DNA from 2 places in the Spirosoma luteolum genome. Region 2 is predicted to be linked to the other one. Evidence: riboswitches for the same ligand, from Rfam matches in the RefSeq annotation. Region 2 holds a riboswitch; the other holds the start of a gene.

Region 1 (7,224 bases), on a different contig from region 2:
AGCGTGCCGGGAGCCGCCGGTTCCATGGTATTTTTCAGCCGTACCGGTACGCCAAACATCCGGGCGGGCGTAATGGTCGACGGATGCAGGATCTTAGCCCCGAAATAGGCCAGCTCGGCGGCTTCATCGAACGTGAGCTCGCGCACCGGAAACGTATTCTTTACAATGCGGGGGTCGTTGTTGTGCATGCCGTCGATGTCGGTCCAGATCTGGATTTCATCGGCTTTGATAGCCCCCCCGATCAGTGAGGCCGTATAGTCGGACCCTCCACGCTTGAGGTTGTCGACCTCGCCCCGCGGGTTGCGGCAGATAAAGCCCTGCGTCACTACAATCTGTTTGTCGGCATGGGGTTCGAGCATGGCGGCCAGCTGTGTCTGCGTAAACGCGATTTCGGGCTCGTTGTCGGCATCGATCCGCATAAAATCGAGCGCGGGCAGCAGTGTCGACGCTACGCCTTCTTCTACCAGGTAAGCCTGAAACAGCTGGGTGCTCAGCAGTTCACCCTCGGCCACCAGTTCTTTTTCCTGCTTCAGCGTGAACGGCTTGATGCGGCCCAGCGAGCGGATAAATGAAAACTCAGTGTCGATGATTTGCTGCCCGGCGACCCGACCGGCCTCTGTCTTATACAGCTCACCGATAAAGCTATCGTAGTGGGCTTTTAGGGCATCGATACGGCTGTTGGCATCGGCATCGTTGTTGGCTTTCAGCGATTCGCCAATGGCCAGCAACGCGTTGGTCGAACCCGAGAGCGCCGACAGCACAACGATTTTCCGAACATTATCTTCCGTGATCAGGGTGCGGATCGACTGCATGCGTTCGGGTTTGCCAACCGAAGTCCCGCCAAATTTCCAGACTTGCATTGTATGAAAGCGAAAGAGTGAATGAATGAAAGAGCGATTTTCTGGCCGATGGGCACAGCGAATGGGTAAACAGCGATACCTGACGCCTGAAGCAGCTTTATAGTCTGTTCCCCCGCCTGGGCATTACAACCGGCTATACACCTGTTTTTGCAGGCCCAGCATTTTGATGGCCGTGATGGCAGCCTCGTCGCCTTTGTTGCCGTGGATACCACCCGCCCGGTCCATGGCCTGCTGCTGGGTATTGGGTGTCAGTACGCCAAAGATGACCGGCTTACCGGTTTTGAGACTCACATTGGTGAGGCCCTGCGCCACGGCATGGTTGATGTAATCGTTATGCTTGGTTTCGCCCTGAATGACGCAGCCAATGGCAATAACGGCATCAATGTCATCGCGCTGGGCAAACCACTGCGACGCCAGCGTAAGCTCATAGCTGCCCGGCACATTACCCCGAATGATGTGATCGGCCTGGGCGCCGTGGGTCAGGAGGGTCTGGTAAGCGCCTTCGTATAAGGCTTCGGTCACCTCCGTGTTCCACTCGGAAACAAGAATCGCAAACCGGCGGTGACTGATGTCGGGCAGGTTGCCGGTGGTGAATTCGCTGAGATTTTTGAGTTCGGATGCCATGGAATAGAGAATAAAAAAAGGACAAAACCCCGATTGGCTTTGTCCTTCTGCAGTATTGATAGGTTCAGATACGCTTACGACTCGCCAACGGTAGCTTCCAGCATCGATTTATACTTGCGGGCACTGGCAGCCTCCGACGACTGACCATACTTTTCGATGATCTGTTCGTAGGTACTGATGGCTTTGTCGGTTTGTTTAGCCTGTTCGTAGGCAATCGCCAGCTTGTTGAGGTAGCCGGGCGTAAAGTATTTGTTAGGCTTGTAGTCGGCAGCCTTCTGGTAGTAGTCGGCGGCTTCGTCGAAGCTCTTTTTCTCCATGTAGGCATCGCCGATCAGGGCGTAGGCACGCGCCTGCACCAGCAGATCCGACGAGCTGAAGGCTTTCAGGTGGTCGATCGCTTCGTCGTACTTGCCCGATTTGAGCAAGCCCATACCAGCGTAGAACTCGGCCAGGTTGCCCGCGGGGGTCGAGCCATAGTTGTCGGCTACGGCCAGCAGACCGGGCGTTTTGCCATCACCGTTCAGCGCCTTTTTCAGCGAGTCGGTTTCAACCTGGTAGATCGAGGGAAAAAGTTCAGCCTGAGCCGTTTCGTCCTGGCTGCTGATATAATACCGATAGCCGAAGTAGCCAACGACCGCCAGTACGATAGCACCCACGATACCGAGCACGATGGTGCGGTTCTGCTGGAAATAATCGCCTACTTCTTCAAATTTGCCTTCTAGTGCATCTGGATCTTCAAGAAAATCCAATCCGCCATTCTTTTTGCTCATTTGCTTGCAATTTGGAGTGCAAAAGTAGGAATATTTGCCATCGCTGAAAAGCGTAAGGCTCAAAACTTTACGCAGGCGTTTTTTCGCAGACTACTCGGCCAAATCGCGGACGGCCATGACTTCTGAGGAACGAACACTCCGGATTTGGTGGGGGAGCAGCGTTTCGACGGCTACAGCCTCACCCGTCAGCGTGACAAACTCTACTTCAAAGGCTTTTCCTTCGTTGTATACGGTTAAAATAGTGCCGACATCGCCAGCTTTCAAACGGCCTCCTTCGCTGTCTTCCTGGAGTACCACAAGGTCAAATTCCTGCATACGCTACGCTACTGATTCTCGGTTGAAAACGTAAAAATACGGGTCTTGTTATGTTAATTTTAGCTTAACTTTGCCCCGCTAATCTTCTAAGGGGTGCCTTAATACAACGGGCTGAGATTATACCCATTGAACCTGATCCGGGTAATGCCGGCGAAGGGAACTGGACTAGAACTGTACATTTTACTGGTTTTACCTAAAGGTAGGTTTGGCCCCTTTGCCTATCGTCATGCTTTTTCGTGATGAAAAAAACGACGTTTGGGCGGTTTTCCGGCTGCCTGTTTTGTATCGCTGTGCTGCTCGGTCTGTCGGCCGGATCGGCGCTGGCTCAGTTAGCATTGTCGGGGGTCGTGCGCGATGCCGACGGGGGTGGACCCCTGCCCGGAGCGGCCATTACGGTAGAGGGCTCCTTCGCGGGCACGTTCGCCGATGCCTCCGGTGCGTTCCGGCTCACAAGTCTTAAAGCAACGCCTTTGTCCCTGCGCATTTCGCTGCTGGGCTATCAGACCCAAACCCTCACCGCCAACCCGGCCCAGAGTAGTGCGCTCACCATACAGCTTCAGAAAGCCGCTGTAGCGGTCGACGAGGTGGTCGTCAGCGCAACCCGCGCTAACCAGAAGTCGGCCATCGCCTATACCGACGTGACCCGGCGCGACCTCGACAAGCTGAACCTGGGTCAGGACATTCCGCAACTGCTCAACTTTACCCCCTCGATTGTCACTACCTCCGACGCAGGCGCCGGGGTGGGCTACACCGGCATCCGGATCCGGGGCTCCGACGCGACCCGCGTGAACGTGACGCTCAACGGGATTCCGTACAACGATGCAGAGTCGCAGGGGACATTTTTTGTCAACCTGCCTGATTTTGCCTCGTCGGTTAGCACGGTGCAGATTCAACGGGGCGTGGGCACATCGACCAACGGGGCCGGTGCTTTCGGTGCCTCCCTCAACATCCAGACTACCAAACTTGAAAGCAAGCCATACGCCGAGACTAATTTGTCGGCGGGTTCGTTCGGCACCCGCAAAGTCAACGTGCTGGCGGGTACGGGACTGCTCAACAACCACTTTGTGCTCGATGCGCGCCTGTCGTCGATCTATTCCGATGGGTATGTCGACCGGGCCTTTTCCAAACTAAAGTCGTTCTACCTGTCGGGCGGCTACTATGGCGCCAAAAGCTTTGTCCGGCTCAACGTATTTTCGGGCGTCGAACAAACGTATCAGTCGTGGGGCGGTGTACCGGAGAGCCTGTTGCGTACCAACCGCACCTACAACGTGTACACCTACGATAATGAAACCGATAATTACCAGCAGGACAACTATCAGCTGATTACGTCGCACGAGCTGAGTCGTAACTGGCGGCTCAATCTGTCGGGTTTCTACACCAAAGGGCGGGGCTATTATGAGCAGTTTCGGCCCAACGACACGTACAGCAACTACGGGCTGCCCAATGTCGTGATCGGCGACTCGATTATCAGCCGCACCGATATTATCCGGCGCCGGTGGCTCGACAACGATTTCTACGGCACCGTGTTTTCGCTCGATTACAATGGTTTCGGGAAGCTGACAGCCAACATCGGCGGGGGCATCAACGAATACAAGGGGAAGCACTACGGTGAGCTGATCTGGGCCCGTGTGGCGGGGGCAACCGATATCCGGCAGCGCTACTACGACGATGATGCCACCAAGCAGGATGTAAACGTGTACGCCAAGGCTTTCTACCAGTTCACGCCCCGCCTGAACACCTTTGCCGATCTGCAGGTCCGTCGGGTCAACTACTCGTTTCTGGGTTTCAACAGCCAGCTCCAGAACACCCAGCAGGAAGCCAGCCTGACGTTTTTCAACCCCAAGGCCGGCCTGACTTACAGCATCGACGACCAGCATACGGTTTATGCCTCGGTTGGCGTAGGCAACCGCGAACCCAACCGCGATGACTATACCCAGTCGACTCCGACCAGCCGACCTAAATCGGAGCGGCTGATCGACTATGAAGCTGGTTACAAACTCCAGCGCGACAAGGTAGCCCTCACCATCAATGGCTACTTCATGGACTACAAAAATCAGCTTGTCCTGTCGGGACAGCTCAACGACGTGGGTGCCTACAACCGCATCAATATACCCACCAGCTACCGCGCGGGGATCGAGATCGAGTCGGCGCTGAAACTAAGCCGAACGCTGCGCTGGAATGCAAACCTGACGCTGAGCCGCAACAAGGTTCGCAACTTCACCGAGTTCCTCGACAACTTCGATACGGGATCACAGGAGTCGCGGGCCTACACGCAAACCGATATTTCATTTTCACCGGGCGTCATTGGTGGTTCGCAGCTGCTGCTGACGGCAGCCAAAGGACTGGAGATTGGTCTGCTGTCGAAATACGTGGGCAAGCAGTACCTCGACAATACCTCGTCGGACAGCCGTAAACTGAACCCCTATTTTACCAACGATATTCGGCTGATTTACACGCCCCGTATACGGTTTGCGCAGGAACTGGCCTTCACGCTGCTACTCAACAACGTACTGAACGAACAGTACGAATCGAACGGCTATACCTACGCCTACATCAGCGAAGGACGCGTGACGGCCGACAATGGCTACTACCCGCAGGCAGGCCGCAACTTTCTGGCGGGGGTTCGGCTCCGGTTCTAGCCCATCCGTACGGAACAATCAGCCGGGGGGCTGCTCACTGACCAGCTGGTCGGTGGGCAGCCCCCCGGCGTTTGTGGGGGGTCAGGTACAAGAAAAAAGCCGGAGCAATGCTCCGGCCCTTTCGTGCGACACCAATATGAAAAGTAATAGGGTTGATTATCTGTCGTAGTTGGTATTCTGCGGATCGAAGTTCGTCCAGCCTGCCAGCCAGTTCTCGGTATTGAATGCGCCGATATACGGGGCTGCCGTGAAGAACGAGTCACCGATCTTACCACCCGTGATTGCATTCGTAGCCACCAGCAGCGGAGATCCCGATTGAGGCAGGAAGTTGGGCGTAGTCAGATTGAAGGTACTGGCATTGAGCAACAGCGAAGCGATGCTGCTCGAAGGAATAATCTGGTTCTTGCGAGCGGCCGTGTTGAAGTACGCCTGCGCAGCTGCCGTCGTCACGTCCCCGATACCCCGCACAACCGTGGTCGAGTTTGGAATCTCTGAGTTAGCCAGTACAATGCCCTGCAGCTCGAGGCTACCGTTGTTGATATTGGCCAGCGTACCATCGGCAGTACCCTCCAGCCGCAGCCCTTCGGGGAAACCGGCCATAACCGAGTTGAAGATGCTGATGGCCGTGTTGCGACGCAGGTGCATAGCAGCCCGGTATGCGCCCGAACCACCCGCCGTATTCGCATTGCTTGGCGTGGCGCTGAAGGCAAACGCACTGAAGTTGGCAAACACAGGAGCCGTCTTGGGCAGACCAGCCGTTACGGGTACGCCCGGATCGAAGTTATCTGACTCGAATGCTTCCGAACCCGACTGGTCAGCAACATTCGGATCGCGCAGGGCTACTCCAAACTGAACTTTACCCGTATAGCCGTAATCGGTATCAAAATCATCGTCGAACGTTCTGTGCGCAACCAGGTATTTGGCATTGACCGTACCGCCGAACCATTCGAAAGCGTCGTCGCCACTGTAAGAAACCTGAATGTGGTCGAGCGTCGTACCCGAGCCTACCTGATACAGGGTCAGGCCGTTGATTTCACTGTTTGGTGTTGCCGACAGGGCAACGCCCGGAAATTCGATCCGAACGTATTGCATCACGCCCGAATTGTCGTCGGCTACGTTCAGGTTTGAATCAAATGTACCGGCAATACCGCCTTCAAACGAACGAGACGAGCCTTGGTTTACAGGTGCACGACCGATGAGTACGATACCGCCCCAGTCGCCATACTTCCGCGACCCGGCCGCCTGACCCGATGTAAAGATGATCGGATTCTGCGCCGTACCACGCGCATCGATCTTAGCCCCGCGCTCGATGATCAGCGTACCGGCGTGATTTTGATTTTCAGGGTCCTGGCTCTGGTTGCCTCCCCGAATAATCGTTCCGGCCGGGATAGTCAGCGTGACACCATTCCGCACGTATACATAGCCCCGTAGTTGATAGATTGTATTGGCCGACAGTGTGGTGTTGGCGGTGATCGAGTTGGGCAGCGTCTGTACCGGCCGGTTAGAAATGCTGAAGGTCGCCGTCGATGGCGACTGCACCGTTACACCGCCCGAGGTCACCGCAATCTGGCCGTTCTGCGCGTTTGCCGGTACAATAACCGTCAGCGATGTCGGGGTCGCTCCCGTAACCTGTGCCGTAGCATTGCCACTAAACACTACCGTGTTGCTGGCGGGCGTTGAACTGAAGCTGGTACCCGTAATAACCACCGACGAGCCTACCGGAGCCGACGACGGATTGACAGACGTAATGGAAAGCGGGTCTGGTGTGGGCTGACTGTCGTTGTTACAGGCGGAGAGCACCACGGTCATCCCCATTGCTAGATACAGGAAGGGCCGGAATCGGTTGAATAACTGCATAATAAACCTGGTTTTTAATTAATTGTGGGCATCGTTAAGGTACTCGTCAAGGCACAACAACACGGCGGCCGAAGGTGTACACGCCCGTCAGGGTTACGTACTGACCGCGCCGGTAGTTAATGTAGTTCTGATCGGCATTGGCACTGCGCGATGTTACGT
Region 2 (7,224 bases):
GCCCGACGCCCGCAGCGCATCGGCCATCAGGGCCATCGAACTAAACTTGCCGGTGCCGGTAAACAGCCGCGACGTAAACTGCCGGTCGGCCAGGTAAAAGGGTTGTGCAGTCATAAGGTTGTCGGATAAGCGGTGATGGGTTGAATGCCCGACAGGGCAGCCAGCAGGGCTGGCACCTGGGCGTCGGGATCGCGGGTGATGGCCTGCGAAACGGCAATGCCCGCTACGCCTGTTGCCAGCAGGTCGGGCACGTCGGCGAGCTGAATGCCCCCGATGGCTACCACCGGCAGCGGCATACCGACCGACCGGCAGTAGGCCAGGATGCGGGTGTAACCCGCCAGCCCGAGCACCGGGCTGAGACCGGTCTTGGTGGTGGTGAACCGGTAGGGCCCCAGCCCGATGTAGCTGGCTCCACCGGCCCAGTGCCGGGTAATGTGCTCGGGGGTATTGGCCGTGCCGCCGATGATAACGCCGGGGCCCAGCAGCCGCCGGGCGTCGGCCACGGGCAGGTCGTCGTTGCCGACGTGCACCCCATCGGCGCCGATGTCGCCGGCCAGCGCCACGTTGTCGTTCAGGATGAAACGGGCGCCAAACTGCCGGCAGATGGCCTGCGTGTCGAGGGCCATGGCTTTCCAGTCGGCGGGACGAACGTTTTTCACCCGCAACTGTACCCAGTCGACACCGGCGCGGCAGGCGCGTTCGGCCTCGGCCGGGTGGGCCGTAATGTAGTGCAGCGAACTGATCATGGGATGGGCGGTTAGTGGTACAGAGCGCTTCCCTGTTCAACAAAGGCGCGGGCTTTGGCGGCCATGGCTTCCTGCAGGGCATCGGCCTCGGCCAGCCCCTGCTGGTCGGCGTAGTCGCGCACGTCCTGGGTGATTTTCATGGAGCAGAAATTCGGACCGCACATCGAGCAGAAGTGCGCCGTTTTAGCCCCTTCGGCCGGCAGCGTTTCGTCGTGGTACGACCGGGCCGTATCGGGGTCGAGGGCGAGGTTGAACTGATCCTCCCAGCGAAACTCGAAGCGGGCCTTGCTCAGCGCGTTGTCGCGGTACTGCGCGCCCGGGTGCCCTTTGGCCAGATCGGCCGCGTGGGCGGCAATTTTGTAGGTAATCACCCCGTCTTTTACGTCCTGCCGGTTGGGTAATCCCAGGTGTTCTTTGGGCGTCACGTAACAGAGCATGGCCGTGCCGTACCAGCCGATCATGGCGGCCCCGATGGCCGAGGTGATGTGGTCGTAGCCCGGCGCGATGTCGGTGGTGAGCGGCCCCAGCGTATAGAACGGCGCTTCGTCGCAATGCGCCAGCTGCTTTTCCATGTTGGCTTTGATGAGGTGCATCGGCACATGGCCGGGCCCTTCGACCATGACCTGCACATCGTGCTGCCAGGCGATCTTGGTTAGTTCGCCCAGCGTTTCGAGTTCGGCAAACTGAGCCGCGTCGTTGGCGTCGGCAATAGAGCCGGGGCGCAGCCCGTCGCCCAGCGAAAACGACACATCGTAGGCCTTCATGATGGCGCAGATTTCCTCGAAATGCGTATAGAGGAAGTTTTCCCGGTGATGGGCCAGGCACCACTTGGCCATGATGCTGCCCCCACGCGACACGATGCCGGTTACGCGCCGGGCCGTCAGCGGAATGTAGCGCAGCAACACCCCCGCGTGGATGGTGAAATAATCGACCCCCTGCTCGGCCTGCTCGATCAGCGTGTCGCGAAACAGCTCCCAGCTCAGGTTTTCGGCTTTTCCGTTTACTTTTTCGAGGGCCTGGTAGATCGGTACGGTACCCACCGGAACGGGGCAGTTGCGGATAATCCATTCGCGGGTTTCGTGAATGTTTTTGCCCGTCGAGAGATCCATCAGCGTATCGCCCCCCCACCGGCAGCTCCACACGGCTTTCTCGACTTCTTCGTCGATGCCCGACGTAACCACCGAGTTGCCGATGTTGGTGTTGATCTTGACCAGGAAGTTGCGCCCGATAATCATGGGCTCGCTTTCGGGGTGGTTGATGTTGGCCGGGATAATGGCCCGCCCGGCGGCCACCTCCTGCCGCACAAACTCGGGCGTGATACGGTTGGCTGGCGTATGGGCGCCGAAGCTGTTGCCGGGGTGCTGCTGCCGGAGCGGGTCGGTAGCCGGCAGGGCATCGATGCGCTGGTTTTCGCGAATGGCGATATACTCCATCTCGGGCGTGATGATACCGCGCCGGGCATAGTGCAGCTGGGTCACGGTCTGGCCGGCCCGCGCCCGCAGGGGCGGCCGGATGTGCTCGAACCGCAGCGCATCGAGTCCCGGATCGGCCTGCCGCTGCTGCCCGTAGGCCGACGACAGACCGGGCAGTTCTTCCACGTCGGCCCGGTCGCGAATCCAGGCCTCGCGCAGGCGCGGCAACCCTTTTTTGAGATCGATGGTCACGTCCGGGTCGGTGTAGGGGCCACTGGTGTCGTAGACAGTGACGGGCGGGTTGGGCGTGCGTACCGTACGACCGCCGACCTGACTCACGGTATCGGAAACCCTGATTTCGCGCATGGCGACCTGAATGGCGTGTAGCTGACCGGGCACGTAGATTTTGCGCGAGCCGGTCAGTGGCTGGCGGCTGATGGGCTCAGCCACGGGCGTTGGTTTCGATGACTGGCTCATGGCTATCCTCCCTGCGTGGCCTGAATAAGCGTGATCGAATCGTTTTCGGCCAGCTGGGTCTGTGCCCAGCGGCTGCGGGGCACAATGCGGTCGTTGCAGGCCACGGCCGTGCCGTTGCGGTCGGCAAGACCGAGACTGTCGAGCAGGGCCAGCAGGGTGCCGGCGGGCGGACAGTCGACGGGTTGTGAATTGAGTTGAATGAGCATGGTTTGGCAACCGGTTTTGGTTAGGCCAAACAGCAGGGGAAGAACAGCGCCGACCCGACTCGACAAACGCCAGGGGCGCGCCGGTACAGGCTGGTCAGCCGGATCACTTTTCCCTTCGCAGGCATTATCCTGTTCAGGTTCAAAGGGTATCATCTCAGCCCGCCCGAAAGCGAACACCCCTAAAGTCTGGCTTGAAGTAAGCAGCGGTAAAGGTAACCGTTTTTTAGAACGCCAAAAAAGTAAACGCCACAAAAAAGCCCGCTGCAGCGCAGTCGGGCTTTTCGTGGGATCGGTCAGCGGGCGTTGATAAAGCGGGCCATGGCCGTGGCCAGCCCGGGCGTCAGCGGCAGATCGGGCCGGACGTAGGTTTGCAGGTTGGCCAGCTGGTCGGTACCGTCGACGTTTTTGAGCATATGGGTCATGCCCGGAAAGAGCAGCAGCAGGGCGTCGGGGCGGGCGGCTTTGAGGGCCTTCGCTTCATCGACACCCACCTGCATGTCGCGCTCACCGTTGACCAGCAGCACCTTTCCCCTGAAGCCCCGCAGTTCGGCGGCCGGGTCATAGCGCATCCACGACATCATCAGCGGCTGGGTCGACGGTTGCAGTACGGCCATGGCCACCGGCTCCGGCTGGCGCACCGGCAGACCCGCCCGCAGCGAATCGAGGTCGGCCCAGACGCGCTGCCGCTGGGCCTCGGGCAGCCCACCATACTGGGTTTTCAGTACTTCGGCAATGCTGCGCCCCGCGCCCGAGAGCGAGATGTAGGCCGGCACCCCGGCCCGTTTGGCCGCCAGCATACCCACGAGCGACCCTTCGCTGTGGCCGGCTACGATGACCCGCGAAAAGCGCCTGTCGGCCTGCAGCTGCCGGATGAAGCCCAGCGCATCGCTGACGTAGTAATCGAACCGGAAATCCCTGATGGGCAGCCGCGCACTGCCCGCCAGCTGTTTGGCACCGGCGTAGCGTTTGTCGTAGCGGGCCACGGCAATCCCCAGCCGTGCCAGGCTGTCGGCCAGCATCCGGAACGGAGCCCCCTTCACCGTACCCAGCGTACCGAGGGGTACGGGGCTGTTGCCATCGCGGTCGGTCGGGCCCGAGCCGGCAATGAGCAGCACTACCGGCACGGGGCCTTTGGTGCCGTTCGGCAGCGTAAGGGTGCCATCGAGCGTAAAGTCGATGCCGGCCGGTTCGCTGATGCGGGCCGACATGGGCTCTTCGGTCTGGGCACTGGCCGCGGGCAATAGCCCCAGCAGCAGCATAAATAGTGGTAGAACAGGTCGCATACGCATAAAAAAATGGCGGGTGGCAGGAAAGCGGATTGATCGCACTGGCTATTGGTCGGTTAGCTGTCCGGCCTGCTCCTGCCGGTAATACACGTAGGAATACACCACGGGAATGAGCGCCGTTATAAGCACCATAGTCACCACCGCGCCGATCATGTAGGGCGCCGGCACCAGCAGGGCCAGCACACTGCTCAACAGGCCCCCCGCTACCATCAGCCGGCCACCCAGCCGGTTCGACCGCATCCAGACGCGCTCGCTGCGCAGGGTCCAGGGTGTGCGCACCCCCACATACGGATTCGGTTTGATGGAAATGGTGTAGTTGCCCACGGCCGCAATAAACAGCCCTGTCAGGGCCATGATGGTTACGTTGCCGGTGGCCAGTTGGTCGGTACCGGTAGCCATATAGAACAGTCCGGCCGGCAGGGCCGCCATAAACAGATTGACCACAAACCGCAACCGATCGAGCAGGTGCCGCTTTGCCGCAGGCAGCGACGGGCGGGCAGTTGTGCGCAGCAACCCGTACACGAATACACCCAGCGCCAGCGAGGTCAGCAGCAGGCCGGGCTTACCCATCCAGCCATTGGGCTGGCCAGTCAGATCGAAGTGGGTAGCGAGCCGATCGGGTATCTGGTGCCACACCAGGGCTATATAGGTCAGCGACAGTATCCAGGGAATAGCCATCAGGTATTCGTCGGCACTAGTTTTCTTGTTCATGGTTGACAGGGGGATTTAGATCGTTTCGGATGGAGCGCTGGTAGTCGATGGTTCGGGGGCAGGCACCGGGGCGGTTGATGGCTGCAGGCTCAGCAGCCAGCCCAGCAGTTCGTCGAGCACGGTGGTATTGAGGGTGTAGACCACAAACTGCCCCTGCTTGAGGGAGTCGACCAGGCCGGCCTGTTTCAGCAGGTCGAGGTGGTGCGAAATGCTGGGTTTCGACATGGCAAAACAGTCGGCAATATCGCCGGCATTGCGGTCGCCCCCGCGCAGCAGCTCGAGGATGGCCCGGCGGGTCGGATCGTTCAGGGCCTTGAAAAGCAGGTTCATAGCGGGCCGAATTGGTTGACGGATGAAATATTCGTTTAGTTATTTAGACAATCATCTAACTATATACAAACGGTTCGGCCGGCGGGTGGGCGGTCTGCTGCCGGCCGCCCACCCGTTACTCCCTTACTTTTTAGGCACCACGCTGACGCTGCCGCTGCCTTCGAGGTAGCAGGTTTTTACGTCGGCCGGGTCGTCGATACCATTGATACGCAGCAACCCCAGCAGTTCCTCCTCCGAAATCAGTTCGCGCTTCATGGTCTGGCGCTGCAGCACCCCGTTGTGCACCAGCAGGGCGGGCTCGGGCGTGCTAATCCGGTTAACGAACATCGATCGATACCCCAGCCAGTTGAGGGCATAATCCCAGCCTACCAGCGTACCCACCAGCACCACCCCTTCCGTTACCGACTCGTAGGTGCCGGCCATGGCATTCTGGGCCGCGTCGGAAATAAGCGTGATAAGCAAAATATCACTGATCATGAGCTGCCCCGAGCTGCGCCGGAAAAACCGGATGTAGAGAAAGCAGAACCAGTAGGTCAGCGATCCCCGGATAAGCATTTCGGCCACCGAGCTGCTCGGTACAAACATCGTTTCCCAATCCACTCCCAGTAGTTTGTCCATTTTTCGGCGCGTTTATCTGGGGGTGTGAACTGATTTCGGCGCGTTGGGTTTTCTTTTGCGTCTGCCATTGGGCCGCCACGCTATTTTTTCGACCGGGTGGCCCTGTCCGGGCAGCCCTGCTTATGCTTACAGAACGCGTACGTCACCGCATCGACAACAAAACAAAACCCCTGGGTGCTCTGGGTCAGCTCGAAACGCTGGCGCTCCAGCTGGCCCTCATTCAGCAAACCGAAACGCCGGTCCTGCGCAACCCCCACCTGCTGGTTTTTGCCGCCGACCACGGTCTGGCTGCCGAAGGCATCAGCGCCTATCCGGCCAGTATCACCTACGGCATGGTGCAGAATTTCGTGGCCGGGGGAGCCGCCATCAACGTGTTCTGCCGCCAGAACGGCCTTACCCTGCTGGTCTGCGACGTGGGTGTCGACGGCACCTTCGAGCAGAATACCGAAACACTCGTCAAGTTTAAAGTCCGCGCCGGCACCCGCAACATGCGCCACGAGCCCGCCATGACGGCCGACGAGTGCGCGGCTGCCCTCGACGCCGGCCGGACGCTGGTCAACGGCATTCAGTACCGCGACTGCAACGTGGTGGGCTTCGGCGAAATGGGTATCGGCAATACCTCGGCTGCCTCCCTGCTGATGCATCGCTTTACGGGGCTGCCTCTGGACCAGTGCATCGGGCGGGGCACCGGCCTCGACGACGCGGGCCTGGCCCGCAAGCAGGCGCTGCTGCACGAGGTCGCCGATCAGTATGCGCACCTGACCGACCCGCTGGCGGTGCTGGCGGCTATGGGTGGCCTCGAACTGGCGGCCATGGCCGGCGGTATGCTGCAGGCGGCCGACAACGGGATGGTTATTCTGATCGACGGGTTCATTGCCACGTCGGCGCTGCTGGTGGCCCTGGCGATCAACCCCGCCGTGCGCGACCACTGTGTTTTCTGCCACCTGTCCGACGAAGCAGGGCACCGGCTGCTGCTCGACTACCTGCAGGCCACACCCCTGCTCCGGCTGGGCATGCGGCTGGGCGAAGGCACCGGCTGTGCGCTGGCCTACCCCCTCGTTACGGCGGCCGTGGCCATGCTCAACGAGATGGCCGACATGGACGTGCTGCAGCGGGTTTAGTACCCCGGTCCGGGGATTTTTAGGCGACTGGTTTGTGGCCAGTCGTTGCTGTTCACGGTGGCCGAGTGCCGCCTTTCTGCTTCGCTATGCGCTTGTTTTTTACCGCCCTGATGTTTTATACGCGCCTGCCGGTGCCCAAATCGATCGACCACTCGGCCGACGCACTCAACCGGTCGACCCAGTTTTTTCCGCTTATCGGCTGGATCGTGGGGGCCATCGGCGCCGGCACCTACTGGCTGGGCACCCTACTGTTCCCACCCGGCTACCTGCCCGTGCTGCTGAGCGTGGCGGCTACGGTCTGGGCCACGGGCGCTTTC

The links. A riboswitch is a leader RNA that binds a small molecule or an ion and turns the genes downstream of it on or off. The one in region 2 is predicted to bind thiamine pyrophosphate.
Region 1: linked by a shared signal. The riboswitch ahead of ACYVAC_RS16890 (TonB-dependent receptor) and the one ahead of thiS (sulfur carrier protein ThiS) in region 2 are both predicted to bind thiamine pyrophosphate.

The regions. Positions count from the first base shown of each region.
Region 1 covers NZ_BAAGZE010000018.1:74,894-82,117, reverse strand. The annotation lists gene ACYVAC_RS16910 (aspartate kinase) at 1-860, opposite strand, end outside; gene ribH (6,7-dimethyl-8-ribityllumazine synthase) at 984-1,484, opposite strand; gene ACYVAC_RS16900 (tetratricopeptide repeat protein) at 1,559-2,254, opposite strand; gene ACYVAC_RS16895 (DUF4926 domain-containing protein) at 2,345-2,569, opposite strand; TPP riboswitch at 2,649-2,747, shown strand; gene ACYVAC_RS16890 (TonB-dependent receptor) at 2,809-5,208, shown strand; gene ACYVAC_RS16885 (IPT/TIG domain-containing protein) at 5,365-7,065, opposite strand; gene ACYVAC_RS16880 (TonB-dependent receptor) at 7,112-7,224, opposite strand, start outside.
Region 2 covers NZ_BAAGZE010000006.1:311,852-319,075, forward strand. The annotation lists gene ACYVAC_RS11875 (thiazole synthase) at 1-114, opposite strand, end outside; gene thiE (thiamine phosphate synthase) at 111-746, opposite strand; gene thiC (phosphomethylpyrimidine synthase ThiC) at 758-2,635, opposite strand; gene thiS (sulfur carrier protein ThiS) at 2,638-2,841, opposite strand; TPP riboswitch at 2,935-3,032, opposite strand; gene ACYVAC_RS11895 (alpha/beta hydrolase family protein) at 3,135-4,124, opposite strand; gene ACYVAC_RS11900 (SdpI family protein) at 4,173-4,838, opposite strand; gene ACYVAC_RS11905 (autorepressor SdpR family transcription factor) at 4,854-5,168, opposite strand; gene ACYVAC_RS11910 (DUF421 domain-containing protein) at 5,292-5,786, opposite strand; gene cobT (nicotinate-nucleotide--dimethylbenzimidazole phosphoribosyltransferase) at 5,909-6,907, shown strand; gene ACYVAC_RS11920 (adenosylcobinamide-GDP ribazoletransferase) at 6,994-7,224, shown strand, end outside.